Regions from separate parts of the Nocardioides marmoraquaticus genome, predicted to be linked through region 2. Evidence: riboswitches for the same ligand, from Rfam matches in the RefSeq annotation. Region 2 holds a riboswitch; the other holds the start of a gene.
What was found. Region 2 has a riboswitch for cobalamin ahead of ACYU8I_RS16545 (helix-turn-helix domain-containing protein). Riboswitches for the same ligand answer to the same signal wherever they lie in the genome.
Positions count from the first base shown of each region.

Region 1: it holds a riboswitch for cobalamin, as region 2 does, so the genes downstream of both, ACYU8I_RS09135 (FecCD family ABC transporter permease) here and ACYU8I_RS16545 (helix-turn-helix domain-containing protein) in region 2, are expected to answer to the same signal.

Region 1 covers NZ_BAAHAA010000009.1:68,924-84,180, forward strand. Annotated here, with positions in the region: gene ACYU8I_RS09060 (mandelate racemase/muconate lactonizing enzyme family protein) at 1-1,085, shown strand, start outside; gene catA (catechol 1,2-dioxygenase) at 1,136-2,005, shown strand; gene catC (muconolactone Delta-isomerase) at 1,974-2,294, shown strand; gene ACYU8I_RS09075 (hypothetical protein) at 2,304-2,501, shown strand; gene ACYU8I_RS09080 (hypothetical protein) at 2,560-2,931, opposite strand; gene ACYU8I_RS09085 (hypothetical protein) at 3,178-3,621, opposite strand; gene ACYU8I_RS09090 (ANTAR domain-containing protein) at 3,776-3,964, shown strand; gene ACYU8I_RS09095 (NAD(P)-dependent alcohol dehydrogenase) at 4,486-5,523, opposite strand; gene ACYU8I_RS09100 ((R)-mandelonitrile lyase) at 5,570-5,977, opposite strand; gene ACYU8I_RS09105 (aldo/keto reductase) at 6,017-6,994, opposite strand; gene ACYU8I_RS09110 (cyclophilin-like fold protein) at 7,107-7,451, opposite strand; gene ACYU8I_RS09115 (multidrug effflux MFS transporter) at 7,637-8,908, opposite strand; gene ACYU8I_RS09120 (zinc-dependent alcohol dehydrogenase family protein) at 8,982-9,998, opposite strand; gene ACYU8I_RS09125 (helix-turn-helix transcriptional regulator) at 10,169-11,080, shown strand; gene ACYU8I_RS09130 (alpha-amylase family glycosyl hydrolase) at 11,427-12,134, shown strand; partial or broken gene ACYU8I_RS09135 (FecCD family ABC transporter permease) at 12,157-13,086, opposite strand; cobalamin riboswitch at 13,180-13,360, opposite strand; gene ccsB (c-type cytochrome biogenesis protein CcsB) at 13,603-14,580, opposite strand; gene resB (cytochrome c biogenesis protein ResB) at 14,649-15,257, opposite strand, start outside.
Region 2 covers NZ_BAAHAA010000027.1:26,267-41,523, reverse strand. Annotated here, with positions in the region: gene ftsR (transcriptional regulator FtsR) at 1-476, opposite strand, end outside; gene ACYU8I_RS16600 (FHA domain-containing protein) at 479-1,054, opposite strand; gene gcvH (glycine cleavage system protein GcvH) at 1,211-1,597, opposite strand; gene ACYU8I_RS16590 (DUF881 domain-containing protein) at 1,752-2,537, opposite strand; gene ACYU8I_RS16585 (small basic family protein) at 2,530-2,862, opposite strand; gene ACYU8I_RS16580 (DUF881 domain-containing protein) at 2,859-3,836, opposite strand; gene ACYU8I_RS16575 (CDP-alcohol phosphatidyltransferase family protein) at 3,829-4,443, opposite strand; gene ACYU8I_RS16570 (hypothetical protein) at 4,557-4,721, opposite strand; gene ACYU8I_RS16565 (NAD(P)-dependent oxidoreductase) at 4,945-5,802, opposite strand; gene fgd (glucose-6-phosphate dehydrogenase (coenzyme-F420)) at 5,864-6,862, opposite strand; gene ACYU8I_RS16555 (DUF1330 domain-containing protein) at 6,912-7,199, shown strand; gene ACYU8I_RS16550 (esterase/lipase family protein) at 7,252-8,250, shown strand; cobalamin riboswitch at 8,784-8,983, shown strand; gene ACYU8I_RS16545 (helix-turn-helix domain-containing protein) at 9,221-9,814, shown strand; gene ACYU8I_RS16540 (nitrite reductase) at 9,918-10,856, shown strand; gene ACYU8I_RS16535 (precorrin-8X methylmutase) at 10,853-11,566, shown strand; gene ACYU8I_RS16530 (precorrin-2 C(20)-methyltransferase) at 11,563-13,107, shown strand; gene ACYU8I_RS16525 (cobalt-precorrin-4/precorrin-4 C(11)-methyltransferase) at 13,080-13,829, opposite strand; gene cbiE (precorrin-6y C5,15-methyltransferase (decarboxylating) subunit CbiE) at 13,826-15,028, opposite strand; gene ACYU8I_RS16515 (hypothetical protein) at 15,052-15,216, opposite strand.

The sequences.
Region 1 (15,257 bases), on a different contig from region 2:
ACGCGATCCCCTACCGCATCGACTACCGCAAGCCGCTGCGCTTCGCCAGCGGCGAGGTCCACGCGGCCGAGCACGTGCTGGTCCGGGTCCACACCGACGACGGCGTCGTCGGCGTGGCCGACGCTCCCCCGCGACCCTTCACCTACGGCGAGACCCAGGCCGGCATACGAGCCGTCATCGGGGGCGTGTTCGGCCCCCAGGTGGTCGGCCTGACGTTGCTGGAGCGCGAGGCCGCCCAGCGTCGCCTCGCCCGAACCGTCGGCAACCCGGTCGCCAAGGCGGCCGTCGACATGGCCATGTGGGACGCCCTCGGCAAGACCCTCGACCTACCCGTGACCGAGCTTCTCGGCGGCTGGACCGACCGGATGCGCGTGTGCCACATGCTCGGCTTCGACACCCCCGCCGCGATGGTCGACGAGGCCCAGCGCATGCGCGACGTCCACGGCATCACCACCTTCAAGGTCAAGGTGGGCCGGCGTCCCGTCGACCTCGACGTCGCCGTCACCCGGGCGCTGCGCGAGCACCTCGGCGCGGGAGTCGAGCTGTACGTCGACGGCAACCGCGGCTGGACGGCCTCGGAGTCGTTGCGCGCGATGCGTGACATGGCCGACCTCGACCTCACCCTCGCCGAGGAGCTGTGCCCGGCCGACGACGTCATGGGGCGCCGCTGGCTCGTCGAGCGTCTCGACGTGCCGTTCGTCGCCGACGAGTCGGTCGTGACCCAGGCCGAGGTCACCCGCGAGGTCCTGGCCGGCGCCGCCAACGCGATCAGCATCAAGACCTCGCGAACCGGCTTCAGCCTCTCCGAGCGCACCCTGCACCTCGCCGAGGGTCTCGGCGTCGAGGTCGTCATGGGCAACCAGATCGACGGCCAGCTCGCTACCGCCTGCACCGTGGCCTTCGGCGCGGCGCACGAGCCGACGTCTCGCCGCGCGGGCGAGCTCTCGAACTTCCTCGACATGAGCGACGACCTGCTGACCGAGCCGCTCGAGATCCGCGAGGGCACCCTCGTCGTCCCCTCCGGTCCCGGCCTCGGCGTCGAGATCGACCCCGACAAGCTCGCCCGCCACCGCACCGACGCCTGAGGCGTCACCCCGACTTCCCGCACACCAGCCCACCCCTGAGGAGAACCGGCATGACCACCGACCAGTCCGCGCCCACCACCGCCAACGGGACCGCTACCGCGGCGGCCACCGGCGCCAACGCCACCCAGCGCTTCGCCAGTGACAAGCAGGTCGCGGCGCAGACCCCGCCCGAGCGCGTCAGCCTGCTGGCCCGCGAGGTGCTCTCCGCGATCCACGACACGATCGAGCGCCACGAGGTCACCTACGACGAGTACAACGCCCTCAAGGCGTGGCTGATCCAGGTCGGCGAGGACGGCGAGTGGCCGCTCTTCCTCGACGTCTGGGTCGAGCACGCCGTCGAGGAGGTCGCCGGCAAGTCCCGCGAGGGCAGCAAGGGCACCATCGAGGGCCCGTTCTACGTGCCCGGCGCCCCGACCTTCGAGGTCGAGGGCACGCTGCCGATGCGCGAGGACGAGCAGGGCACGCCGCTGCTGTTCCAGGGCCAGGTCACATCGGTCGACGGCACCCCGCTCGCCGGCGCGACGGTCGACATCTGGCACGCCGACGCCGACGGCTACTACTCGCAGTTCGCCCCCGACATCTCGGAGTGGAACCTCCGCGGCGTCGTGAAGGCCGACGACGAGGGCCGCTTCCACGTCCACACGATGCGCCCGGCGCCGTACCAGATCCCGACCGACGGCTCCTGCGGTGCGCTCATCCGCGCCGCCGGCTGGCACTCCTGGCGCCCCGCCCACCTGCACCTCAAGGTCAGCGCCGAGGGCCACCAGGAGGTCACCACGCAGCTCTACTTCCCGGGTGACGCCCACAACGAGGACGACGTCGCCTCGGCCGTCAAGCCCGAGCTGATGATGGACCCGCAGGCGGTCGACGGTGGCGAGCAGGTCACCTATGACTTCGCGCTCGCACCGACGCAGGGCTGACGCGGTGCTGTTCGCCGTCCGGATGGACGTCGCCCTCCCGCGGGACCTCGATCCCGCGGAGAGGGACGACGTCCTGGCGCGGGAGAAGGCTTACTCGCAGGACCTCCAGCGCGGAGGTGAGTGGGTGAGCATCTGGCGCTGCGTGGGCCAGTACTCCAACCTCAGCATCTTCGACGTCGCCGACAACGAGCGGCTGCACGAGATCCTCTGGAACCTGCCGCTGTTCTCCTACATGCAGGTCGAGGTGACTCCGCTGGCCGCGCACCCCTCGTCGATCTCGGCCGGCTGACGGCACGAGATGGCCCTCGAGATCGCCACCACCTGGCTCGCCCGCGGCGAGCAGCGTCCGTTGCTCGTCGTAGGGCCCTCGCTCGGCACCACCTCGACCCAGCTCTGGAGCGCCTGCCTGCAGGCGCTCGACCGTCCCCTCGACGTGCTCGCCTGGGACCTCCCCGGCGACCAAGGGCCCGGGGTGAAGTCGCGGACGATCACCTGATCGGGATCGGGTGGTAGTCAGACTGGTAGTCAAATGACGAACCGCAGGTCGGAGACGGTCACCGCTGTGCGGTGAAACTGCCTCTGACCTGCGGTTCCTCGGTCGGGCTGACAGGATTTGAACCTGCGACCCCTTGACCCCCAGGCCGTCTTGGCGAGATCTCCAGTTGTTGCCGCGGGATGCACTCGATGGCATATGAGCAGGTCAGGGCCGGGATGGCGCTGATCCGGCATCGTGCTGCAACGCCGAGCGAACTCGCGAATTCCTGTCCGATGGTAGTCAGATCGGCAGTCAGATTGTCGTGGTCGACGCGTCGGTTCCCGGCTGGCGCCGCCCGCAGCGACGACACCGCCTCCTCGACTAGGAGCGTCGTCGCGGGATCGACGAGCGTGCGGGCGCCCAGTTGCAGGCGCAGCGCCAGACCCAGCATCCAGCCCTGCAGCCCGTCGCGCAGGTCGTTGTGCAGTCGTCGCCGCTCGTCGGTGGCCGTTTCGTCGGCGCGGCGGGCCTGCCGCGCGAACCGCCGAGGTCGGCGTCGGCCTACTTCTTGTTGCTGGGCAGTGTCTTGGCGTCAGCGATCTTGCGAACTGACGAAGACACGTTGCGGCCGGTGACAGCACTACGCGAGACCATCGCCTTTGCTGCAGACTTCTGCGCACTGGACACGATCACTCGCTTAGCCATGGCCATCCCCTGGGTCGGAGGGTTCTTGTGTCGAGGATACGTCGGACCTAGGCCCAATCTGGAGAATGTTGTCGGCGTCGAGGTAGACCTCTACGGCCTCACCTCTGGCGCCCAGCTCGTCGAGCTGCTCCTCGGCGTCTTCGTAGACGGCGCTCAAAGCCGCCTCGACGAAGGTCTTCTCAGACTCCTCAAGAAGATCCGATCCCAGCAGCGCTTCGAGTTCCGCCACCCCGAGGCCTGCGAGTCGGTCTTCCCTGCTCGCGGAGAGCTCCGCTGCCCACCGCATGGTTCTCAGCGTTTCTTCCCGCTTGGACCGAGTCTCCAACTCTTGCGCGCCCTTGCGGCCGATGATCTGAGCAAGCAGAACGCCCAGGAACGCGAGCAGGGGCGAGCCGAAACTCACAACGAACACCGCCCAGAGCGGCAGGCTGACCACACGGACACACTAAAGCTCCGGCGCTCCGCCGTGCCGTCATCCAGCTCTGAGCGAGCCGCCCAGATGACCTCCCGACCTCGAGGCCGTCTCAGGCCATGCTTCTCACGAAAAAACGAGCTGGCCCCGGCAAAGCGCACTGGCCGCCGGCCAGAAGATCACCGGCCTCGAGAGCGCCCTCGCGACGCGACACATCGTCGGGATGGCCCAAGGCGTCATCATGAAGACGTACGGCGTCGACCCCGACACCGCCTTCAACGTCCTGGCCCGCCTCTCCTCGGCCCGCAACGAGAAGCTGCGCGACATCGCCCACGACATCTGCGAGAGCCTGCAGATTCCCCGTTGACGGGGCGGTCACCGGTGAGCAGCGTCCTGCTGCCCGTAGGCGGTCTCGGCCAGAGGAAGGTGTCGGGGGTGGCGGGGAGGTGTCGCACGCGCACCCCGGTGGCGCGCTGAGAGACGCCTCATCCGCTGCTCGGCCTGTCGTCGGGTGGCGATGGCACGGCTTTCAACACGGGGCGCACCGATCTGAGCTCCAACGAGCGGCGCCTCGTCGTGGCGCCGGCCGGGTCGCTGCCCAAGGGCCCCGGGCTCCAAGGCCCGACGAGCCAGGTCTTCGTGCTCGAGCCTGCTGCCGCGGCAGCACGGTCGTGGGCCGAGGCTCGTTGCTCAGGACCCTGCCCGCTGAACCGGGGCCACCGATGCCGCGGCCAGGGCCGAGCTGCCTGCAGCAGCCGCGACCTCAGGAAGTGTCGGGGTGGCCGGCAAGCTTCACAAGCGCGCACGGGGGGCTCCCGTGAGACGGCAGGCGGCATTGCCGACCGCGACGCCACACGGGAGCCAATTCGTCGGACACGTCAGGACCCCTCAAGCGAAGGTGGCGGCGTCGATGACGAAGCGGTAGCGCACGTCGGAGGCGAGCACGCGCTCGTAGGCATCGTTGACGTCCGTGGCGGCGATGACCTCGACCTCAGCGCCAATGCCGTGCTCTGCGCAGAAGTCGAGCATCTCCTGGGTGATCGGGATGCCGCCGATCATCGATCCGGTGACCTTGCGGCGGGCACCGAGGAGCATGCCGTTGACGGTGTACGGCGAGGGTGCGGCGCCGACGCTGACGATGGCGCCGTCGATGGCGAGCAGTCCGATGAAGGCGTTGAGGTCGATGTCGGCGCTGACCGTGTTGATGATGATGTCGAACCGGCCCGCCAGCTCCTCGAAGGTCGCCGGGTCAGAGGTGGCGTGGTACGCCGTGGCACCCAGCGCGAGTCCGTCGTCCTTCTTGCGCAGCGACTGCGACAGCACGGTGACTTCGGCGCCCATCGCGTGGGCGATCTTGACGGCCATGTGCCCGAGACCGCCGAGACCGACGACCGCGACCTGCTTGCCGGGGCCGGCTCCCCAGTACTTCAGCGGGTTGTAGGTCGTCACACCGGCGCACAGCAGCGGTGCGACCGAAGCAGGATCGAGCTTTTCGGAGACCGAGAGGACGAAGTCGGCGTCGACGACGACGTGGGTGGAGTAGCCGCCCTGGGTGCTGGTGCCGTCGCGGTCGGGGCTGGCGTAGGTGAAGACAGTGCCTCGGTGGCAGAACTGCTCGTCGCCGTTGGTGCACGCGGCGCACTCGCCGCAGGAGTTCACCATGCAACCCACGCCGACGCGATCACCCACGCTGTGGCGGGTGACCTCGTCGCCGACCTGGGTAACGGTGCCGACGATCTCGTGGCCGGGGACGACGGGGAAGGGTTGCGGGCCCCAGTCGCCGTTGACGGTGTGGATGTCGGAGTGACAGATGCCGGCGAAGAGGATCTCGATGAGGACGTCGTGGGCACCGACGTCGCGGCGCTCGATGGTGGTGGGGACGAGCTTCTCGCCGGCGGCGGGGGCGGCGTACGCGTTGACCTGCATGGGGGCTCCTGGGTGTGACGGTGTGGTGGCGTGGTCTGGAAGGGGATCAGCTGGACGGCTGGGTCGTGTATTCGTCGTCGGTTACGGGCGTCAGCCACTGCACGACGGCGTGGTCGTCGTCGGCCTCGTTGATGGCGAGGTGCACCATCAGGCGGTCCGGAGCGGCACCGTGCCAATGCTCCTCGTCGGCCTCGAAGAGGACGCGGTCGCCGGGCCGGATGACCTCGACGGGCCCTCCGCGGCGCTGGCACAGTCCGACGCCCTCGGTGACGAAGACGGTCTGGCTGAGCGGGTGGCGGTGCCAGTGGGTGCGTGCGCCCGGCATGAAGTGGACGAGGTTGGCTGAGACCCGCGACGGCGAGGGTGCGGCGGCGACGGCGTCGATGTAGACGTCACCGGTGAACCAGCCTGCTGGCCCCTTCACGGTTTCGGCGCTGCTGCGGGTGATCTGCATGTTGATGTCTTCCCCTCAGGAAGCAGTAGTTGATGGTGCTCACCAGGCGTAGGACTCGGGGGCGCGCCCAGGTCCGGGCCAGATGCGGTCGAGCTCGTCGAGCGTCGACTGGTTGAGGTCGACGTCGAGGGTGTCGATCGCGTCCTGGAGGTGCTGGGCGGTGCGGGAGCCGGCGATCACAGAGGAGACGACCGGCTGGTGCAGCAGCCACGCCTGGGCGACTGCGGCCTCGCTGTGACCGAGGTCGGCGCACAGGCCGCTGTAGGCGGAGAGCTGGTCGGCGAGAGTGTCGAACTGCTCGCTCATCGCAGCACGCCGCACCGTCTCTTCGTTTGGTCGCTTGCCGGCGAGGACGCCCATGGCCAGCGGGCTCCAGGGCAGCAGGCCAAGGCCGTGGTACTCCAGGGCAGGTACGAGCTCCTGCTCGATCGCGCGGTTGGTGAGGTTGTAGAGGCTCTGCTCGGAGACCAGGCCCAGCGCACCGCGGTGGGTCGCGACCGACTGCGCGGTGGCCACGTCCCAACCGGCGAAGTTGCTGCTGCCGACGTAGGTGATCTTGCCCTCCCGCTGCAGCTGCTCCATCGCCTGCCAGACCTCCTCCCACGGCGTTCCGCGGTCGACGTGGTGCATCTGGTAAAGGTCGATGTGGTCGGTCTGCAGCCGGCGTAGGCTCGCCTCGCAGGCGCGGCGCAGGTGGTACGCCGACAGGTGGCGGTCGTTGGGGCCCAGCCCCATCGGCTGGTAGGCCTTGGTCGCGAGGACCACGTCGTCACGCCGACCCGACGTGGCCAGCCACCGCCCGATGATCTCCTCGGAGGTGCCGTAACCCTGCTCCATGTCGGGCGACTGCGGCCCGCCGTAGACGTCGGCGGTGTCGATGAGATTGATGCCGCTGTCGACGGCGAGGTCGAGGATCGCGTGGCTGGCCTGCTCGTCGGTGGCGTCGCCGAAGTTCATGGTGCCGAGGGCGATGCGGGAGACCTTCAAGCCGCTGCGGCCGAGGTGGGTGTACTGCATGGCGGGGATCCGTTCTGGATGGGTCGGGACGTCGAATGGTGGTCTGGGCGGTCGCTGAGTCAGGCCCGGAGGACGGCGATGTCGACGTCGGCAGTGCCGAGGGCGGTGATCTTCATCGATTCCCCTTCTGAGCGACTCGCTCGATGGTCACGGGGCCGCGGTCGAGGCTGGCGACGTTCTCGGCGCCGTCGACGACACGACCGAGCGGGATGGTGTCGTCGGAGTGAGGCACGCTGCCGTCGTAGAAGACGGCGAGGTTGCCCCACGGGACGTAGTAGATGAGGTCACCGGGGCCAGGGGCGCTGCCGCCAGAGCCCTCGGTGGTCAGCGGCGCGTCGAGGTAGCTGATCTTCTCCGAGGTGTGAAAGTCCTCGAAGTCGACCGTCAGCGGCAGCCGGTCGATCAGGTCGCGCGCGGTCGGGTTCTCGTCGAGCGCGACGGTGACCGTTCCGTCCACGGTCGTAAACCGCACTCGGGTGCGGACGGCGGCCGCAGCGGCCGCGTCCGGCTGCCCGGACGACGTCGTGGGTCGGATGCGGTCAGGGCCGTTGCGAGCAGTGGAGGGTGCCGCGTCGTACGACGAACCAGAGGTCGCGCACGCCGCGACCAGCGGGCCAAGGGCGGCGAGGACCAGATACCTGCTCACGCGGCGGCCCCGATGACCTCGCGTGTGGCCGCGCGGGTGCTCGTGCGCGGGAGCAGCAGGCAGGCGGCGCCAGCGAGAACCGCGGCGACGGTGACGACGACGCCGAGCGGGACCGCAGTGGCGGCTCCCGCGATCCCGACGACGGGCGCGGTGACGCCGCCGAAGGCGAAGCGGGCCGAGCCGAGGAGGGCTGCGGCTGCGCCCGCCTGTTCCGGGTGGTCCTCCAGGGCCAGCGTCGTGGCGGGTGGGGTGCTCGTCGCAACGCCACTGACGAGGAGGAAGAGCGAGACCACCATGGCGGCGAGCGGTAGGTCGCCGAGGGCGGTGGCGAGGACGCCGACGGAGCCGATGAGCACCAGGGCGAGGCCGACCACGAGCGTCCCGCGCACGGACCAGAGGTCAGCCACTCGTGATCCGAGGAAGCCGAAGACCATGAAGCCCGCGGAGTTGAGTGCGAACGCGTAGGAATAGCCCTGCGGTGTCAGGCCGTAGATGTCCTGGAGCACGAAGGTCGCGCCGCTCAAGTAGGCGAACAGGGCGGCGTTGCTCAGGCCCGTCACGAGGACGGCTGCGACGAGCTTGCGGTCACGCAGCAGGTGGCCCATGGAGGAGACGCTCTCGACGACCCCACCGCCGCGGCGCCGGGACTCGGGAAGGGTCTCGCGGAGCAGCGCAGCGCTGGCCACGAGAAGCACCAGGCCCAGCAATGCGAGGAAGACGAACGTGCCGCGCCAATCGGTGACCCTCGCCAGCTGCCCACCGACGACGGGCCCGACGACGGCAGCGAGACCACCGAGGACGGTCAACCGGCCGTAGTAGCGCAACAGCCGGCTGCCGGTGTAGAGGTCACGACCGGCGGCCTGCGCGATCACGATCCCGACCGCGCCGGCAAGGCCCTGCACGAAGCGCGCCACGACGAGAGCCGTCACCGTCGGGGCGACGGCGCACAGCAGCGACGCCACGACGAAGGCGGCCACCCCGATCAGGAGTGGGCGGCGTCGACCGAACCGGTCCGACAGCGGACCGGCCACGAGCTGGCCGAGCGCGAGACCGATCAGGCAGGCGGTCACCGTCAGCTGGGCCGCCGACGTCGTGGCCCCGAGGTCAGCGGTGAGCGCGGGGAGAACCGGGAGGTACAGGTCCATCGAGATGGGCCCGAAGATGGTCAGGGCGCACAGCACGAGCGCCATCGGGGAGCTCGCGGTGACGACTCCATGGGGCCGTTCGTCGACCGGCGCTCCGGTGGGTGCGTCAACGGTGGTGGTCATAGGTGCTCCAAAAGGGGGCGGGCGGGTGTCCACCCGCCCGACGGTGGGCGGGGCGGGTGGTGGGATCGGTGCGTCAGGGCCGCAACAGGGTCTTGATGGCGCGGCGCTCGTCCATCGCGCGGTAGCCCTCCGCGGCGTCCTCGAGCCCGAGCTCGAGGTCGAAGACCTTCCCCGGCTCGAGCTGCCGGCTCAGGATCAGGTCGATCAGGTGGGGGAGGTAGTCGCGCACGGGAGCGGGCCCACCATGGAGGTGGACGTGCGAGAAGAACAGCTGCTCCCCCGGCAGCGTGACGTCGTGGGAGACGCCGACGTAGCCGACGTGGCCCCCGGGACGGGTCGACTCGATGGCCTGCAGCATCGACTCCTGCGTGCCGACGGCCTCGATGACCGAGTGGGCTCCGAGACCGTTGGTCAGCTCCTTGACGCGGGCCACGCCTTCGGTGCCGCGTTCAGCCACGATGTCGGTGGCGCCGAATTCGCGCGCGAGCCGCTGGCGCGACTCGTGGCGTGACATCGCGATGATGCGCTCGGCACCGAGCTGCTTGGCGGCGAGCACCCCGAGGAGGCCGACCGCGCCGTCGCCGACAACGGCCACGGTCTTGCCGGGTCCGGCCTGGGCTGCGACTGCGCCGAACCAGCCGGTACCGAGCACGTCGGACGCCGCGAGCAGGCTCGGGACCAGGTCGGCGTCAGGCATCTCGGGGGTGGCGACGAGGGTGCCATCAGCGAGCGGGACCCGCATGAGCTCGGCCTGGGCCCCGCCGACGAGCTCGCGGTGCACGCAGGACGACTGATATCCAGACCGGCAGATGTCGCAGACGTTGTCGGAGGCGAAGAAGGAGCCGACGACGAACTGTCCGACCTCGACCTCGCGGACCTCCGAGCCGACCTCCTCGACAATGCCCACGTACTCGTGGCCCATCGGCACGGAGTCCGTGGTGGCATCGACCCCGCGGTAGGGCCACAGGTCGGAGCCGCAGACGCACGCGGCCGAGAGCCGGACGATCGCGTCGGTCGGCTTGAGGATGGTGGGTCGGTCACGGTCCTCGACGCGGACGTCTCCGGGGCCGTGGAGGATGGTGGCGCGCATGGGTGGGCTCCTGCTCCCGCCTCGTGGGCGGCGTGGTCGGTGGCATTCGCCGGTCAAGACCGACCGGCACGACACCCATGCAAACGCGCCTCACGTGTGCGCAACAGGTCGCGTTTATGGGGGTACAAACGCCACCTGGCTCAGCGCGTTCGCGCGCCTACGCTGAGGGCATGACGCAGGACCCCAACGCCGACAGCCGCGCCGACATCCGCGACTTCCTCGCGACGCGTCGCGCCCGTCTCACCCCGGCCGACGTCGGCCTGCCCGCCGGCAACCGTCGCCGGGTGCCGGGCCTGCGCCGCGAAGAGGTCGCCGTCCTGGCCGGCGTCAGCACCGAGTGGTACACCAGGCTCGAGAAGGGCCACATCACCGGCGTCTCCGAGGACGTTCTCGACGCCGTCGCCACCGCACTTCGACTCTCCGACGCCGAGCACGCCTACCTCTTCGACCTCGCCCGCGCCGCGCGCCCGAAGCGCACCGCAGCCAAGCGGCAGACCACGGTGCCCGAGCCCGTGCGCTGGATGATCGACTCCATGCACGGCTCGGCCGCCATCGTGTGCAACGGCCGGCTCGACCTCATGGCCGTCAACCCGCTCGGCCGCGCGCTCTACTCGCCCATCTACGACGGACAGCCTGACAACGCGAACCCCAACATCGCCCGCTACCAGTTCCTCGACCCCAGCGCCGACGCCTACTACCCCGACTGGGCCGGAGCCGCCGACGTCACTGCGGCGATCCTCCGCACGGAGGCCGGCCGCGTCCCCGACGACCGCCGCCTCCGGACCCTCGTCGGCGAGCTCTCCACGATCAGCGAGGAGTTCCGCACCCGCTGGGTAAGCCACGACGTCCGTCTCCACCACGCCGGCGCGAAGACGTTCCACCACCCCGCCGTGGGACCGATGGAGCTCAACTACCACACCATGGACGTCTCGACCCGACGCGACCGCTCGCTCGTGGTCACCGTCTACACCCCCGAGCCGAGCACCGACTCTGAAGAACGCTTCGCGCTTCTCGCCTCCTGGGCTGCGACCGCCGGCGCTGTTCTAGCCTCCGGTAAAGGCGAGGCGCATTCCCGTGGATGATGCCCGGTGACACCTGGCGCGTGTGCCGGACCCGCGTGACCTGACGAGCACTGGTTCGCGGTGTGGCGGCGCTCAGCGTGGCGATCCATGACCGGCGCTGAGCGTCGTGGTGGACGTCAGCAGATCTGAGTAGCGAAGGCCCAGCCACTGCTTCGCTGCAGTGTTCCCCTCCGGAACGACGTGGTTCTCTGGCTGCGTCAACTGTCCTTCCGCTCCCCCAAGGAGATTACTGATGCCGTCGTGGACCGACCACGTGATGTGATGGCACGTCTATCCGCTCGGAGCAGTCGGCGCCCCGATCCGACCCGCCGCCGGCGACTCGCCGCTCGGCGGCCCCGACGAGCCGGTGGTACACCGGCTGGGCCGGATCGAAGCCTGGCTCGACCACGTGCTCGACCTAGGTCTCAACGGCTTGCTGCTCGGGCCGGTCTTCGCCTCGGCCACGCACGGGTACGACACGATCGACCACCGCCGCGTCGACCCCCGCCTCGGCGACGACGCCGACTTCGACCGCCTGGTCGCGGCCGCGCACGAACGAGGTCTGCGGGTCCTCCTCGACGGGGTCTTCAACCATGTCGGTCGGTCTCATCCTGCCTTCCAGCTTGTCGAAGCTGAGGGCCCGGCGGCCGCGACCGCGTCGCTGTTCCGAGTCGACTGGGACGGCTGGAGCCCCGGCGACCGCGTGCGAGCGAACGTCTTCGAGGGCCACGACTCCCTGGTCGCCCTCAACCACGGCTCCTCAGCGGTCGTCGAGTGGGTCGCTGACGTGATGGACCACTGGCTGGCCCGAGGTGTCGACGGATGGCGCCTCGACGCGGCGTACGCCGTTCCGCCGGCCTTCTGGGCGCAGGTGTTGCCGCTCGTGCGCGCGCAACACCCCGACGCCTGGTTTCTCGGCGAGGTGATCCATGGTGACGCCCCTCAGTTCGTGCGCGACTCCACCATCGACTCCCTCACCGCCTACGAGCTGTGGCAGGGCGTCTGGCACGGGATTGCTGACCAAAACCTCTTCGAGCTCGCCCACGCGGTCAAGCGACACTCGGCGCTGCTTTAGACCTCGGTGCCTGCCACCTTCGTCGGGCGACGACGTCGACCCACAGCAGGAAGAGCGCGCCGGCAAGGGCCGCGACGGGCAGCGCCGCGCGATGGCCTCCGCCCACGGCGATGCGGGCGAGGTGGGGCACCACCAGGCCGACGAAGCCGATGCCCCCGGAGACCGCGACCAGGATCCCGACGAGCGCCGAGGTCAGCACGAAGAGCCCGACGCGCAGCCCGCGCACCGGCACCCCGACGGCGGCCGCGGTGTCGTCGCCGGTCGAGAGCGCGTCGAGCCAGCCGTGCATGCCGAGCAGCACCGCCATCGAGACGGCGACCGCGACGAGCGGTGGCAGCAGCTGGACCCACGAGGCACCGGCGAGCGAGCCGAGCAGCCAGAACAGCACCGACTCGGTGGCCCGCGGCTCGTTGCTGGCGAAGACCAGGAAGCTCGAGACCGACGAGAACGCCGACGACATCACCACCCCGGTGAGCACGAGCCGCAGCGGGGTCAGCCCTCCTTGGGCGAGCGAGACACCGAAGACGAGCGTGGTCGCCGCGAGCGCCCCGATGAGCGCACCGGCCGAGAGCGCCCAGACCCCCAGCGAGCCCAGCACGCCGAGCGCGATGACCGCGGTCGCCCCGACCCCGGCGCCGGCCGAGACGCCCAGCAGGTAGGGGTCGGCCAACGGGTTGCGGACCAGGGTCTGCATGGCCGCGCCCGCCACGGCGAGGCCGGCGCCCACCACGAGCGACAGCAGCACCCGCGGAGCACGCAGGTCCCAGACGATGGCGTCGTAGACCGGGTCGGGGCCCGGCTCCCCCGACAGCAGCCGGGCACGCAGCACCTCGACCACGCCGCCCGGGCGCAGCGGCTCGGAGCCGAGGCCGAGGTAGACGACGACGGAGACGCCGATGGCCAGCAGCAGCAGGACTCCGAGCGTCCAGGGCTGGCCCCGGCGGGCTCGCAGGGGACGCTCGGGTGAGGGGAGGCGCGTGGACGCCAGGCCGGGTTGGGCCAACGGGCGCTCTCGTCTGTCGGGGACCCGATGCGCGCGGGCCGGCGGCTGAGGAACGAGCCAGCCGGTCTTCGGACTCGGGATCGACCCGGCGAGACACCTTCCCAGGACCGGAGTCCCAGTGGTCCAACGTCTCGCCAGTCACCCTCACCACTGCGCGTCAGCTCCGGACTCTCCCCGGATTCCCGCACACCTCTCGGCGTGTTCTGGCTCAGCGCCGAGGTTACACGGCGGGAGCTTGCTGAACGTTGTCCGGCTGCTGCTGCTGCGACACTTCGAAGAGGACCGTTCGCAGCGAGTCCGCACCCCGCGGGGAGGCCCGCGTCGGTTCGCCCGGCAGCCCCTACTCGCGGGCGACGACGAGTCCAGTCGCCGCTGGCTGCCTGCGACGCGGCGCCAGCGAGTCCCGGCGCCGTCGCGGACAGAACCGCAGTGCTGAGCGAACCAGCCACGACCTTGATCAAGCCCCTACAAGCCGGAGTAGGAGTGCAAGCCACCCACCCACATGTTGACGCCGACGAAGTTGAACAGGAAGGCGACGTAGCCGGCTAGTGCGAGCCAGGTCGCCTTCTTGCCTCGCCAGCCGCCGGTCGCTTGGGCGTGGAGGTAGGCGGCATAGAGGACCCAGGTGATGAAAGCCCAGGTCTCCTTGGGGTCCCAGCCCCAGTAGCGGCCCCAGGAGTTCTCGGCCCAGATCGCACCAGCGATCACGGCGAAGGTCCAGATGGGGAACGCGATCGTGTACGCCGTTTGGGCGATCTGGTCGAAGGTCTCGCTCGGCCAGCCCCTGGCTCGACCGGGTGTCCGTGCGGCTCGGCGCACGCTGATGAGGTACAGCACCGAGACGAGGGCTCCGACGGTGAAGAGGCCGCCGGCGATGATGGCTGCCGCGACGTGGATGACGAGCCAGGCCGAGTCAAGCACCGGGATCAGTCCGGCTGCTGGGGTGTAAAGCACGGTGATGGCTAGGCCGAGGAAGAGGGCTGCAGCGGTCGCGACCCAGACGCCGACGAGTCGTACGGGCCGCGTGTTCGGCCGGCTGGCCAGGAGGAGATACGCGGCGACGGTCGTGAGGGTTCCGACGACGGCGAACTCATACATGTTGCTCCACGGGACCCGACCGGCCGCGATGCCGCGGGTCGTGATGGCGAGCAGCAGGAGTACGACACCCAGGCCGAGCAGTCCGTGACCGGCACCATCGAGCTTGCCCGTGGCCGTGGGCGTGGTTCGGTCAGTGGTCGAGAGGTCGTCGCGTGGGGTCGTGGGAGCGGCGCTGCGAGGGAGCGCGTTCCCGGTCCCCGTGCGGTCCTCCGAGGCGGCTCGCGTTCCGTGACTGCGGGCCAGGACGTCCTCCTCGTGACCTGCCCGTGGCGTCGACCGGGTAGCGCTCGCGACGAGCAGACGAAGGCTGCTCGCTCGCGCTCTGTGGATCGCCAGCACGAGCATGGCTGCGGCGAACACGGCGATGGCGGTGAGGACCAGCCGGTCGCTGAGAACGGCGTAGGCGCTGGAAGTCATGTCACTGCTCCATGGGTGGACGGCTGCGGCTGATGCACATCGAGCGACGACTCCAGCGCGGAGGCGATGCGCTGGACCTCGTCCTGCATCGCGTGCTCGTCTGAACGTCGTCTGCTCAGAGCGAGGCCTCCGATCTCTAGCGAAACCAGACCGGAAGACACCTCGGGGTGTGGTGTGAGGCGGACCCATACGCGCCATCGGCGGACGGTGAGCGAGATGGTGAGACCGAGGAGGAGCATGATGCCGGCGACGAGTGCGATCTCCTTGCCGGGGTCGTAGGCGATCTGGAAGTTCGCGAAGCGACGCACCCCGTCGAACCGGATGGAGCCGAGCCCGTCACCGAGCTGCATGGTCTGGCCGGGGGCGAGCATCGTCCGGTCTTTGCCGCCGCCGATCTCGGTGAGGTTGCTGGTGTCGAGGGTGAAGATGTTCTGGGTCTCTCCGGTGTCCAGCCCGAGGTCGCCCGACCAGGCGGTAAGCAGCAGCCGGGGGTTCACCGGTGCGGGGAAGACCGACACGGGGGGCTGGCCGTCTTCCTGGGCGGCCGTGGGGAGGAACAGCCCTTGCAGGGCCAGCTGCTCTGGTCGAGCATCGGGCACCTTCAC
Region 2 (15,257 bases):
TGCTGCGACCCCGAGCGGGTGCGCACCAGCCCGAAGGTCTCCATCTGCTCGAGCAGCGACTCGTCGATCTCGGCGGTCTTGAGCAGCTCGAGCCGCGAGACCCGGACGTCTCCGTTGCCAGCCAGCAGCGACTCCACCCCTGGGGCAGGGTTGGACAACAGCCCGATTGGCACGGTCGGCTGCGCGGCCAGACCGCCGCCCATCGCGGGCAGCTCGAGGCCACGGTCGTGGGCCTCGAGGTGCTCCTTGATGACCTTCAGCGGCAGGTAGGCCTCGCGCTGGGCCCGGATGATGTAGCGCAGCCGCTCCATGTCGTCGACGGAGTACTTGCGGTAGCCCGACGGCGTCCGCTCCGGCTGGACGAGCCCCTCCTGCTCGAGGTGGCGGATCTTCGACTCCTTGATGTCGGCGTCCGGGAACTCCGACTTCAGGTCTGCGACCGCCTGCCCGATCGTGATCCGAGCGGTCTGCCGCACGCTCAGCCGACCTTCGCGTCGCTGGCGAAGAAGATGAGGCGGAACTTGCCGATGCGGACCTCGTCGCCGTTGGCGAGGCGGACCTCGTCGACCCGGTCGCCGTTGAGGTAGGTGCCGTTGAGGCTGCCGATGTCGTGGACCCGGAAGGAGTCACCGTCGCGCCGGAACTCGACGTGGCGGCGCGAGACGGTGATGTCGTCGAGGAAGATGTCGCTCTCGGGGTGGCGGCCCACCGTCGACAGGTCGGTGTCGAGGAGGTAGCGGCTGCCGGCCCCCGGACCGCGCTGCACCACGAGCAGGGCGCTGCCGGCGGGCAGCGCGTCGACGGCCGCCGCGTCGGCCGGGGCGAGCGCGGCGCGCTCGGTCGGCTCGTTCTTGGCCGCCGAGGCACCGCCGAAGGTGATGGTCGCGGTCGAGTCGCTCGGCTGGTCGCCCGGCTGGTCGCCCGGCTGTCCGCCCGGCTGTCCGCCCGGCTGGCCGCCCGACGGCGTCGGCTCCGCCGCCAGCGGCGTGCCGCACTGGGAGCAGAACCGCGCGTTGTCGGCGTTCTGGCTGCCGCACTGCGAGCAGAAAGGCATCTCGGGGGTCTCCTCCGACGGCTGGTGGTGCGACTGGTGACGGGTCGGGCTGGGGTCCCACCGAGGTGGGGCAACCCTCAAGCCGTGGTCGAGGCTGAGGGTTGGCTCCACGCTACCAGCGCGGACCGCGCTCCCGCGTCCGACGGGTCGGTCGTCTCAGGCGTCCAGACCGGCCTGGTAGGTCTCGGCGTCGAGCAGGTCGGAGCTGCCGCTGTCGTCCGGGACCACCTCGAATAGCCAGCCCTCGCCGTAGGGGTCGGTGTTGACCAGCTCGGGGGTCGCGTCGAGCGCCTCGTTGCGGGCGACGACCTCGCCGCCGACGGGGGCGTAGACCTCGCTCACGGACTTCGTCGACTCGAGCTCGCCGACGACGGCGCCCGCGCTGACGCTCTCGCCCACCTCGGGCAGCTGCACGAACACGATGTCGCCCAGCGCGTCCTGGGCGAAGGAGGTGATGCCGACGCGCACGGCCCCCTCCGTCTCGCCGGGCTCGCGCACCCACTCGTGCTCGGCGGTGTACTTCAGGTCGGTCGGGAAGGACACGGGGGCTCCCTGCTCTCGGCGGCTGCGTGGTCCGGCTGCGTGGTCCGGTCGGATGGACCCTAGCGCTGCCCGGGACGCCGGACGCCCGCCGCCGGGTGGCAGGTGCCGGTCGTCGGTCGCTGCTCGTCAGTCGCCGGTGGTCAGTCGCCGGTGGTCAGTCGCCGGGCGCCGGTCGGGCGTACTCCGGCTCGGCCGGGCTGCGGGTGACCTCGACGGAGACCTCGTCGAGGCGCTCGACCGTCACCCGGGCTCCGGAGAGCTCGACGTCGTCGACGAAGCCGCCCTCGAACCCCAGGCCGCCCTCGAGGGTGTCGGGGTCGCCGATGGCGTCGATGACGTACGGCGGCTCGAGCGCCACGCCGTCGACCCGGATGCCCGCGGGGTCGGGCTCGAACGACGTCTGGGCGATCACCCGGACCCGGTCGTTGATCTCCATAGCCTCGACGCCCGCGTTGCGGAGCTCCTCGACGGCGTCGAGGAGGTCGTTGATGTTGAGCTCGCCCCGGGGGTCGTCGACGGTGACCTGGATCCCCGGCCCGGTGGCGGCGAGGGTGCCGGCGAGGACGCCGAGCGCGTCGAGCTCACCGCGGGCCTGCTCGACCGCCGCGTCGCGGGCCTCGGTGTCGCTGGTGAGGCGCTGCCGGGTCTCCTCGAGCTTGGCGATCTCTCGCTCGGCGCGGGCCGACGCGGCTTGCAGGCCGTTGAGCGCCTGCACCAGCTCGGACTCGCGGAGCCCGGAGTAGTCGTCGTCGGCGCCGGCGAGCCGGACCTGCGTCACCGCCGCGAACCCGAGCAGGCCGACCAGCACGGCCACCACGAGCTGGCCGCGCGACCCGCGCAGCAGCGCCCGTCGCAACCGGTCACGACCCTCGACCGGGGCGCCAGGGGTCGGCTCGGGGATGGCCTCGGGCTCGCCCTTGCGGGGCTCGCGGTCAGGCATGGAAGAGGTGGCGACGGATGGCGGCGACGTTGGAGAAGATGCGGATGCCGAGGACGACGATGACGCCGGTCTGCAGCTGGGCGCCGGTGCCGAGCTGGTCGCCCAGGAACACGATCAGCGCCGCGATGAGCACGTTGCTCACGAACGAGATCACGAAGACCTTGTCGTCGAAGATGCCGTCGAAGAACGCGCGCAGCGCCCCGAGCACCGCGTCGAGGGCGGCGACCACCGCGATCGGGAGGTAGGGCTGCAGGCCGATGGGCACGTCGGGGGTCAGCCACAGGCCGAGCAGCACCCCGACCACGAGCCCGAGCACGGCGATCATCGGGTGGGTCCTTCCTCGTCGGCCTGGGCGGCACCCCGGTCGCGGACGGGGGTGGCGAAGCGCAGCGTCGGGCTGGCGGCGGGCAGCCGCAGCGACTCGGACGGGGTGAACCCGAGCCGCAGCCCGACCTGGCGCTGCAGGTCCAACCATGCCTGACCGCTCGCCGTCTCGGCGAAGCGCGCGGGCAGCGTGTCGGGGTCGCCGAGCACCAGCAGCCGGTACGGCGCCCGCAGCCCGCGGTTGTTGACCGTGATGGCGCTCCCGGCGATGCGGATCGTCGACAGGTTGGTCAGCCGCTCGCCGTTGACGGAGATCGCCTCGGCGCCGGCGGCCCACAGGCCGTTCACCAGCCGCTGCAGGTCGGTGTCGAGCACGCGGGTGCGGTCGGAGTCGCTGCCGGGCGCGTCGTCGACCAGCACCTCCGTCCCCGGACCCCGCACGGGAAGCGTGCCGGCGAGCCCGCCGAGGCGCTCCACCCGCTCGCGCAGCCCGGTCGCGGACTCGTCGCCGGCGAGCTGCGCCCGCTGCAGCCGCGAGGCCTCGGCGTCGAGCGCACGCTGCCGCGCCCGCTCGGCGGCCAGCCGGTCACGCTGGTCGACCACCTGCTCGGCGAGCTGCTGTCGCTGCGCTGCGTCGGCGGCGGCTCCCTGCGAGGTGCGGGCGGCGGCCACCACGACGAGCAGGGTGAACGCAGCCAGGGCGACCGCGCCGCGCCACCCGAGGCGCCGGCGGGAGCGGCCCGGGCCGACGTGGCGACCGCTGCGATCGGCGGACGGCTGCGGGTCGTGCTGGGCGCGGCGCCGCTCGGCGGCGTACGCGTAGTCCTCGTCGAGGGCGTGGGCGGTGAGGTACTCGAGCAGGCCCATGGTCGCCTGCGGCGGCAGCCGCGGCTCCAGGCGCGCCGGGCCCGGGCCCGGCGCAGGGGCCGCGCCGGGGGCCGTCGCAGGGGCCGGGGGGCTGCCCGGCTCAGCCACCGCGGGCCCCCTCCTCGCGGGGCGCGGTGCGGGCGGGGCGGCGCGGCGTGGTGGCCAGCAGCACGCGCACCTGCCACGCGTAGAGCAGGCCCGCCCACCAGTACAGGCCCATCCCCCACAGCGCGAACGCCCAGCCGAAGACGAGCGCGAGGGTGGCCACCGGGCCCTCGCCGTCACCCAGGAAGAGCAGCGGGAAGGCGTAGAGCAGCGCGGCGGTGGCGGCCTTGCCGAGGTAGTGCACCGGGAGGGAGGAGTAGCCGCGCGTGCGCAAGAACGGCACCAGCAACCACAAGAAGGCGTCGCGCGCCGGCAGGATCACCGCCACCCACCATGGGATGATGTCGCGCCACAGCAGGCCGACGACGGCCGCCAGGATGTAGAGCCGGTCGGCGACGGGGTCGAGGATCCGGCCGAGCTCGGACATCTGGTCGAGCCGCCGGGCGAGGTAGCCGTCGAGCCAGTCGGAGAAGCCGGAGACCATCAGCACCACGAGGGCCCAGACGTCGGCCTCGGGGACGATCACCAGCCAGAGGAACAGCGGGACGCCGGCGAGGCGCGCCATGGAGATCAGGTTGGGGACGGTCCAGACGGCACCGCGGGTCGACACGACCGGGCCGGACCGCTCGGCCCGCGCCTGCTCCGCGCGCTGCCCGCGCTCGTGCCCGTTCACCGCTCGCCTCCTCGTCCGACGCGTGGAGCCTACCGGCGGCGGGCGTCGGATCAGTTCAGGCAGCAGCCGCAGCGCGGGCAGTGCTGGCGGCGGACGCCGGCGAGCTCCTGGCCGCAGCCGCAGGTCGCGAGCGGCTCGGTGGCGTGGGCGGCGTGGTCGAGCAGCGCGGCGCCGGCGCGAGCCGCGCCGTACAGCGCTGCCTCGGTCGTGATCATCGTGGTCTCCCCTCGTGGGTCCTGTCAGACCATGAGACGCCTTGTCTGTTTTGCCCGGACGGCAGACACGCGCGAGATAGTCAGAAAGGACCACTGATTCTGGGCCGACCGGGGGCCCGCGGTCACGCGTCGTGGCCGCGCGGGCGTCGACGTCGTGTCGCCGGGCTGGACCAGTGGCCCGCCGTGCGCGTCACGCCTCGCCCCGCGAGTGGGTGCAGGGCGGTCAGTGCGACTTCCAGGTCGCGGACATGTCGAGGTCGCCGTGGCCGTCCTCCACGGCGCGCGCGAGGTGCTCGCGCACCCCGGGCAGCGCGGCCAGGTCGGCTCCGACCTCGTGGGCCGCCGCCAGCACCAGGTCGACGTCCTTGAGGGCGCCCGCCAGGGCGAACGCCGGGTCGAACGCCCCGTCGAGCATCCCCTGGCCCTTGAGCTGGACGTAGGGCGCGTCGATGGCGCTGCCGGAGACCGCCTCCAGGAAGTGCGCCGGCGACAGGCCGAGCTCGCGGGCGAGCAGCAGCGAGTCGGCCGTGCCCTCGACGACGGTGGCGAGCCAGGCGTTGCACACGAGCTTGAGGCGGCTACCCGCACCGGGCGTGTCGGCCACCCACAGCGTGCGCTTCGCGACGGCGTCGAGGACGGGGCGCACCCGCTCGCGAACGGCCCCGGACCCGGCGGCCAGCACCACCAGCTCGCCCTGCTCGGCGGGCTGCTTGGTGCCCAGCACGGGGGCGTCGACCAGGGTCAGGCCGAGGTGGGCCGCGCAGTCGGTGGCCCAGTCGGAGCCCTCGGCGCCGATCGTGCTCTGCTGCAGCCACACCGCGCCCTCGGCGAAGTGCCCCTCGCCCTGCTCGATGGTCTCGAGCACGCTCTGGGCGTCGAAGAGCATGGTGAGGACCACGTCGGCCCCGGTGACGGCCTCGGCGACCGACCCGGCGACGGTGGCGACGTCGGCGAGCGCCTCGGCCTTGTCGGCGCTGCGGTTCCAGACCGTGAGCGGGATGCCGGCCGCGGCGATGTTGCGGGCCATGGCGGCGCCCATGGTGCCCAGGCCGAGGACGGTCGTGCGGGGAAGGTCGGGCACCAGGTCTCCGATGTGAGGGGTCGGCAGCCCGCCACGTACCCAGCCGTCCCTCCCGGGATGCTCAGCCGAGGTCGCGCAGCGCCGGCAGGACGTCCTCGCCGAGCTGCGTCAGGAAGCGGCGCTGGTCGTGGCCGGGGGCGTGCAGCACGAGGTGGTCGAAGCCCGCGTCGACGTACGGCCTGACGGCCTCGACCACCTCGGCCGGGTCGCTGGCCACGATCCAGCGCTGCGCCACCTGCTCGATCGGCAGCGCGTCGGCGGCCTCGGCCATCTCGGTGGGGCTGTCGATGCCGTGCTTCTGCTCCGCGGTCAGCGACAGCGGTGCCCAGAAGCGGCAGTTCTCCAGGGCCTGCTCGTGGTCGCGGTCGTAGGAGACCTTGATCTCGATGGTGCGCTCGATCCCGGCCGGGTCGCGCTCGGCCTTGCCGGCGCCCTCCACCACCGACGGCAGCAGCTTGTCGGTGTAGAGGTCCATCCCCTTGCCGCTGGTGCAGATGAAGCCGTCGCCGACCCGACCGGCGTACCGCGCGACCATCGGCCCGCCGGCGGCGACGTAGACCGGGACGCCGCCCTCGGGCCGGTCGTAGATCGTCGCCTCGTCGGTGCGGTAGAAGTCGCCCTCGAAGCTGACCTTCTCCCCCGCCCACAGCGCGCGCATCAACCGCACGGCCTCGCGGAGCCGGGCGAAGCGCTCCTTGAACTCCGGCCACGCCGCGCCGGAGGCGGCGACCTCGTTGAGCGCCTCGCCGGAGCCGACGCCGAGCACGATGCGGTCGGGGTGCAGGCAGCCGAGTGTCGCCAGCTCCTGCGCGAGCACCGCGGGGTTGTAGCGGAACGACGGCGTCAGGACCGACGTGCCGAGGACGACGCGCTCGGTGCGCTCGCCGAGCGCGGCGATCACCCCGAGGGCGTACGGTGCGTGCCCGCCCTCGTGGCGCCACGGCTGGAAGTGGTCGGAGAGCCAGACGCTGTCGAGTCCGGTCTGCTCGGCGAGGACGCCGAGGTCGACGAGCTCGCGGGGGCCGAACTGCTCGGCGGAGGCCTTGTAGCCGATGCGCATGGGCCCACCCTGTCAGGCCGCCTCCCGGGCGCGCGGCAGGATGCCTCCCATGACTGCCTACTGGATCAGCCTGTACCGCGAGATCACCGACGAGGCGAAGGTGAAGGCGTACGCCGAGCTCGCCGGCCCGGCGCTGCGCGAGGCGGGTGGCACCTTCCTCGCCCGGGGCCTGCCCACCCAGGTCTTCGAGGCGGGCGTGCACGAGCGCAGCGTCCTGATCGCCTTCGACTCGGTCGGGGCCGCGCAGGCCGCGCACGACGGGGCGCCGTACCAGGAGGCGCTGAGGGCCCTCGGCGACGGCGCCGTGCGCGACATGCGCATCGTCGAGGGCGCCTGAGCGTGCCCTGCGACGACCGTCACGTCCGGGCGTGACGGTCGTTGCACCCGGCATGAGGCGACCCCGCGCGACCTTCGGTGCTCTGCTCGGCCTGCTGCTCCTGCTGCTCCCGTTCGGGGCGTTCGCGCCCGCCCGGGCCGCGACGGGCGACGCCACGGCGAGCGGGCCGGCGTACTCCGTGCCGGCCGACGCGCTGGCGGCCTCGCTGAGCTGCCACGGCGACCTCGCGGCCCGCACCCCGACGCTGCTGGTGCACGGCACCACGCTGACGGCGGCCACCAACTGGGACTGGAACTACGAGCGCGCGTTCGCCGCCGAGGGCCGGCCCTGGTGCACCGTCGACCTGCCGCGCGACGCGATGGACGACATCGCCGTAGCCGCCGAGCACGTCACGTTCGCCATCCGCGCGATGCACGCCCGGGCCGGCCGGCCGATCGACGTCGTCGGGTTCAGCCAGGGCGGGATGGTGCCGCGCTGGTCGCTGAAGTACTGGCCCGACACCCGCGCCATGGTCGACGAGCTGGTCGGGATCGACCCGTCCAGCTACGGCACCCTCGACAGCCAGCTGCTGTGCCAGACGTCGTGCCCGCCCGCCTTCTGGCAGCAACGCACCGGTGCGCGGTTCCTGGCCGCGCTCAACGCCGGCCCCGACCGCTTCGCCGGCATCGACTACACGGTCGTCTACACCGTCACCGACGAGGTCGTGGTGCCCAACTTGCCGCCGCGACCCGCCTCCGGGCTGCGCGACGGCGACGGCGCCTACAGCGAGGTCGCCGTGCAGCAGGTGTGCCCCGTGCACGTCGCCGAGCACCTCTCCATGGGCACCACCGACCCCGTCGGCCACGCCGTCGTCCGCGACGCGTTGGTGAACGACGGGCCCGCCAGGGCGGCACGCATCCCGCGCTCGGTCTGCCTGCGCGACGTCATGCCGGGCGTCGACCGGGCGACGCTGCCGGCCCAGGTCGCCCGGGTCGGTGCGCAGGTCACGCGCGCCGTCGCCACCTCGCCGCAGGTGCCCACCGAGCCCGCGCTGCCGGCGTACGCCGGCTGAGGCCGCGATGTCCCGGTCGCGCGCGGCCGGGGACAGGGTGACGACGGTCACGCTTCCGTCACGAGAGACCGCCCAGGAGTCAGTCCCTGACCGCCCAGGAGTCAGTCCCTGACCGCCCAGGAGTCAGTCCCTGACCGCCCAGGAGTCAGTCCCTGACCGCCCAGAAGTCAGCCCCTGGCTACCCAGGAGTCAGTCCCTGACCGCCCAGAGGTCAGTCCCTGACCGTGGATCGGCCGTCCATTGACCCCTCGACCGTCCGCGAGTGACTCCTCGACCGTCCGCGAGTGACTCCTCGGGTGTCCGCGAGTGACTCCTCGGGTGTCCGCGAGTGACCCCTCGGGTGTCCGCGAGTGACCCCTCGGGTGTCCGCGAGTGACCCCTCGGGTGTCCGCGAGTGACCCCTCGGCCGTCCGCGAGTGACCCCTCGGCCGTCCGCGAGTGACCCCTCGGCCGTCCGCGAGTGACCCCTCGGCCGTCCGCGAGTGACCCCTCGGCCGTCCGCGAACGACCCCTCGGCGGGGTACGGTGGCGGCGCTGGTCCGGGTGAGCACGTCACGAGGAGCGCGAGCCCGGGGCAAGAGGGAAGCCGGTGCGAGTCCGGCACTGCCCCGCAGCGGTGAGTGGGAACGACCGCCGTCACGAGCACTGCGTCACCACGACGTGGGAAGCGACGGCCAGTAGGTCCGGGACGTCCAGGCGACCCGGGGGCCCGCGAGTCCGAAGACCTGCCAGCAGCCGGGCACGCCGTGCCCGGTCACGTCGAGGACCTCGAGGGTGGGTCGCACGGGCGCTCCGGTCGTACGCCGGGGTCGTGTCGTCGCTCCTCCCCCGGGTCCCCGGCCCGGGATCGCTCGCGAGGAGAGAGCCGATGACGCCAGCACGACCACTGTCCGGGACACGTGCACCAGGCACCGAAGGGTGGGTACGAGCCCCGCGGCACCACGACGAGGTGGCGCACCAGGGGGGTCCGGTGAGCATCGACGGCCAGTACGTCGGCGCCGTCCGGCGTGCCGTCGGGCGCGACCACCTCGACCGGGGCATCGGCGTGCTCCAGGCCGTCGCGTTCGCCGCCGGACCGCTCCGCCTCGACGACCTCGTCTCCGCCACCGGCCTGGCCCGCGGCGCGGTGGCCCGCACGGTCGACCAGCTCGTCGCCGGGGGCCTCGTCGCCCGCGACGAGCGCCACCGGGTCGTGCCGGGCTGGCTCCTGCACGGCCTGGGAGACGACGGCCAGGACTCCATCGAGCACGCGGAGCTCGCCCTCGACGAGGAGTTCGCGGCCTTCGTCTCCGAGCGGCTGACCGAGGAGGTCGTGGCTGCGACCTTCCGGCGCGAGCACGCAGGCCACGCTCCCGGCGGACCCGACGACCAGCGCGCCGAGGCCGGCCTGCGGGCGCTGCACGACCTGCTGCTCGACCTGCAGGTCGGTGCCGTGCCCGACGACGTGACGCTGGGCCTGCTGACCCGGGCCTACGCCGCCCACCCGGACTTCCGTCCGCGGTGGGCCCACCCCGGCGCGCTGCTGGCGCGGCCGGGAGAGGACGCCCCGCACGCCGACGCCTGACCCCTGCTGCACGACCCCGCCGCCTGTTACTCTCGCGCCGCCGCGAGCGACCCGGCCACGACCGTCGACCGCGTGCCCGCGCTCCACCGCCTCGAGGAACTCGATGCCCCTCCCGTCCCCGTCCCGACCGGCTGCCGGACCGGCTGCCGGACCGGCCCCTGCTGACCGCACCCGCGGTGACCTCTGCCCTGGTGTGCTGCGCCCCTGGCCCGCTGGCGACGGGGCGCTCGTGCGGGTCCGGCTGGTCGGCGGTCGCACCACCGGTGCCCAGCTGCGCGCCCTCGCCGCCGTCGCGGCGCGCCACGGCGACGGCGACCTCCACCTCACCACCCGCGCCAACCTGCAGCTGCGCGGCCTGCCGCTCGACGGTGACCGGCTGCCCGACGAGGTCGTCGCCGAGATCGAGGCGACCGGGGTGCTGCCGAGCCGCGCCCACGACGTCGCCCGCAACGTGATGGTCTCCCCGCTGACGGGCCTGCGCGGCGGTCGCGCCGACCTGCGCCCGGTGGCCGACGAGCTCGACGACCTGCTGCGCGCGGTGCCGACGCTCGGCGCGCTCCCCGGACGCTTCCTGCACGTCCTCGACGACGGCCGTGGCGACCTGGTCGACCTCACCGGGCTGGTGCGCCGGGGCCCCGACCTCGGCCTCGTCGCACTCGACGCCCACACCGTCCAGCTGCGCCACGGACGCGACGGCTGGGGCGAGGTGGTCCCGCTCGGCGCGGCCGCGAGCGCCCTGGTGGCGCTGGCCGCGCGGTTCGTCGCCGTACGGGGGGAGGGCCCGGCGGCGCCGTGGCACGTCGACGAGCTTCCCGAGCCGCTGACCGCGGAGCACCCCCGTGACCCGCGCACCCACGTGCGCACCGCGGCGTTGCCGCACGGCGGTGCCCACGTGGCCGTCCCCGGCGGCGTGCTCACCCCCGACCTCGTGGCGCGGCTCGCCGCACGCGGTGACGAGCTCGTCGTGACCCCGTGGCACGGTGTGCTCGTCGCGCGCGAGGTCGACCCCCACGACCCAGCAGTCCCCGAGGAGCCGTCATGACCAGCACCCACACCGGTCCCACCGCGCTCCGACCCGACGGCACCGTCGGCGAGCTGCACCCGCCGACGCCGCGCTTCGACTACGTCAAGGACGGCCCGGCGATCTACGTCGACTCCTTCGCGACGATCCGTGCCGAGGCCGAGCTGCACCGAGTACCGGCCGACGCCGAGAAGGTCGCGGTGCGGATGGTGCACGGCAGCGGCCAGGTCGACCTCGTGCCCGACCTCGTCGTCCACCCCCGGCTGGCGTCCGCCGGCCGGGCCGCGCTCGCCGCGGGCGCCCCGATCCTGTGCGACGCGCGCATGGTCGCCATGGGAGTGACCGCCGGACGACTGCCGGCCGACAACGAGGTGCGCTGCTTCCTCACCGACGACCGGGTGCCGGAGCTGGCGCGCGCCTGGCGCACCACCCGTACGGCGGCCGCGGTGTCGCTGTGGGCGCCGTACCTCGAGGGAGCGGTGGTCGCGATCGGCAACGCCCCGACCGCGCTGTTCCACCTGCTCGAGATGCTCGCGGACGGCGCACCCCGACCGGCCGCCATCGTCGGCTGCCCGGTCGGCTTCATCGGTGCCGCGGAGTCCAAGGACGCCCTGGTCGCCTTCGCCGACACCCACGGCATCGACGTGCCCTTCGTGACGGTGCGCGGCCGCCGCGGCGGCTCGGCCATGGCGTCCTCGGCGGTCAACGCGCTGGCGCAGGAGGCCGAGTGAGCGGGCCGCGTCCCGGCCGGTTCTCGTGCGTCGGGCTCGGTCCCGGCGACCCCGAGCTGGTCACGCTGAAGGCAGCCCGGCTGATCGGCGAGGCCGACGTCGTGGCCTACCACGCGGGCGTCACCAAGAGGTCCCACGCCCGCCGCATCGCCGCCGACCTGATCCGCCCGGAGCAGGTCGAGGAGGAGCTGCGCTACCCCGTCACGACGGGAAGCACCGACCACCCCGGCGGGTACGCCGGCGCCATCGCCGACTTCTACGCCGAGTCCGCCGCGCGGTTGCGCGCCCACCTCCAGGCCGGTCGTGACGTGGTGCTGCTGGCCGAGGGCGACCCGCTGTTCTACGGCTCGGCGATGTACATGCACGACCGCCTCGCCGACGACTTCGAGACCCAGGTGGTGCCCGGCGTCCCCGCGTTCGCCGCCGCCACCGCCGCCGCGCAGCTGCCCCTGGCGCGCCAGACCGACGTGCTGACGGTGCTGCCCGGCACCCTGCCCGAGCCCGAGCTCGCCCGCCGGCTGGCCGACACCGACGCGGCGGTCGTGATGAAGCTCGGCCGCACCTTCCCCGCCGTACGGCGCGCGCTCGAGGCCGCCGGCCGGCTCGACGACGCGGTCTACGTCGAGCGGGCCTCGATGCACGAGGAGCGCCGGCTGCCGGTGGCCGACGTCGACCCGGCCGAGGTGCCCTACTTCTCCCTCGTCGTGGTCGCGGGCGACACCCGCGGCTCCCGACACGCCCCCGCGGCCCCGACGGAGGCCGCGCTGCCCGTGACCGAGCCGGTGACGCGGGCCGCCGAGCTGCTGGTCGTCGGGCTCGGGCCGGGCCCCGACCGCTGGCTGACGCCCGAGGTGAGCGCTGCGCTCGGCGAGGTCGACCACGTCGTGGGCTACGCGCCGTACGTCGACCGCGTGCCGCAGCGCGCCGGGCTCACGCGGCACTCCTCCGGCAACACCGTCGAGCTCGACCGCGCCCGGCTGGCGCTGTCGCTGGCACGCGACGGCGAGCGGGTCGCGGTGGTCTCCGGGGGCGACGCCGGTGTCTTCGGCATGGCCGCCGCCGTGCTCGAGGCTGCCGAGGAGTTCCCCGACGTGCCGGTGCGCGTGCTGCCCGCGGTCAGCGCCGTGCAGGCGGTCGCGGCCCGGGCCGGCGCCCCGATCGGCGGCGACTTCGCCGTGGTGTCGCTCAGCGACCGGCTCAAGCCGTGGTCGGTGGTCGAGGCACGGCTGCGGGCGATCGCGGAGGCCGACCTGGTGCTCGCGGTCTACAACCCCGCCTCGCGCTCACGCCGCGAGCAAGTGGCGCAGATGCAGAAGGTGCTGCTCGAGGTGCTGCCCGCCGACCGTCCGGTGGTCGTCGGCCGCGACGTCGGCCGCGCGGAGGAGTCGCTGACGGTCACCACCCTGGCCGCGCTCGACCCGGAGGAGATCGACATGAAGTGCCTGCTCGTCGTGGGTGCCGCCGGCACCTCGGTCGACGCGGCCGGTCGGGTCTGGACGGCGAGGTCGGTGGGTCAGGACCGGTCGCGGCCCGCCGAGTAGAGCCAGGACTCCCCCGCCTGACCCGCGTCACGGGCCAGCGCCCAGCCGACCAGCACCACGGCGGCCTGCTTGAGGCCCGCGGCCTCGACCTGGCCGGCGATGTCGGCCAGCGTGCCGAGCAGCACCTGCTCCTCGGGCTGGCTGACGCGGAACACCACGGCCACCGGGCAGTCGTCGCCGTACGACGGCGCGCACGCGGCGACCACGTCGCGGATCCGCGTGATCGCGAGGTGCACGGCCAGGGTGGCGCGGGTCGCGGCGAAGGCCTCGAGCGACTCCGTCGACGGCATCTCGGTCGAGCGGGCCTGGGCGCGGGTCAGCACCACCGACTGCGCGAGCAGCGGCACGGTGAGCTCGCGGCCCACCCGCGCGGCCGCGGCGGCGTACGCCGGCACCCCGGGCACGACCTCCCACGGCACGCCCGCGGCGTCGAGGCGGCGGGTCTGCTCGGCGACGGCGGAGTAGAGGCTGGTGTCGCCGCTGGTCAGGCGTACGACGCTGCGGCTCGCGGCGTGGGCGTCGGCCATCACGCCGACCATCGCGTCGAGGTCGATCGCCTGGGTGTCGACCAGCTCGGCGTGGTCCCGGCAGTGCCCGAGCACCTCGGCATCGAGGTAGGTGCCGGGGTAGAGCACGACGTCAGCCGCGTTGAGCAGCCGGACCGCACGGAGGGTGAGCAGGTCGGCGGCGCCGGGTCCGGCGCCCACGAAGTGCACGGTCACGGCTGCTCCTGCGGCTTGGTCCAGGCCCACTGAGTGACGGCGCGGGCGGGCGTCCAGCCGGTGAAGGACCCGAGCGGCGCGGCGGTCTCGACGGCGTGACGGGTCAGCTCGCCGCCGTGGGCGGCACGGGCGTCGGCGAGCACCCGCTCGGTCTCCAGGGTCACGCCGTGGACCACGAGCCGCCCACCGGGGCGCAGCCGGCCTCGGCACAGGTCGAGCAGTCCGGGCGCGGTTGCTCCCCCGCCGACGAACACGGCGTCGGGGTCGGGCAGGTCGGCGAGCGCGTCGGGCGCCTGCCCGTGCACCACCCGCAGCCGCGGGACCCCGAGCCGCTCGGCGTTGCGGAGGACGCGGTCGACCCTCTCGCGGTCGCGCTCGACCGCGACCGCCCGGGCGAGGCGGTGGGCGCGCAGCCACTCGATGCCGACGGAGCCGGCCCCGGCACCGACGTCCCACAGCAGCTGCCCGGGACGGGGCTCGAGGCGGCTCAGGGCACTGGCACGGAGGTCACGCTTGGTCAGCTGGCCGTCGTGCTCGTAGGCGTCGTCGGGCAGGCCGGGTGCCCAGCCCGGGCCGGGACCGCCCGCGGCCTCGACGGCGAGCACGTGCAGGTCGGGGGCGTCGCCCGTCCACGTGGACGCGGTGGCGCTGCGGCGGCTCTCCTGCGACGTGCCGAGGTCGCCCAGCACGGTCAGCACCGAGGCGCCCCAGCCGTGCTCGACGAGCAGGGCGGCGACGACGTCGGGGGTGCCGGCGTCTGCGGCGAGCACCAGCACCCGCCGACCGGGGGCCAGCTCGCTCAGCAGGGCGTGCGGACGGCCCTTCGTGAGCGAGACGACTGCGGTCTCCTCGGCCGACCAGCCCAGCCGGGCCCGCGCCAGGCTCACCGACGAGAGCGCCGGCAGCACCTCGACGCGCGCGGCCCCCAGACGTCGCACGAGCGTCGTACCGACGCCCGAGCGGAGCGGGTCGCCGCTCGCCAGCACCACGCACCCGGGGTGCTCCTTGACCACGGCGGCGTCGAACGGCCGTGGCCACGGCAGGCGCTGCTGGCCGTCGACGGCCGGGAGCAGCGCGAGGTGGCGCTCGCCACCGATGACGACGAGGGCCGCCTCGACCGCGTCGCGGCCGGCGCGCGACATCGCCCCGTCGGCCTCGATCCCGACGACGCGCACGCGGCGGTCGTCGGGGGCGGGCATGCGAGCACCCTAGGCAGGGGCCCTCAGGCCGGCGGCACGGGCTCCGTCGCCGGCACCGGGTCGGGCTCGACGTCGGGCGTCACGCCCGGGTCCTCCCCTGGCGGCACGATGTCGGGGTCGGGCCCCGGCACCGGGTCGGTGGCCGGGTCGGTCGCGGGCGTCGGGGACGGGTCCGGGATGGTCGTCATCCCCTGCTCTTACCCCGTTCGTCGTCGACCGACCGCCGCCG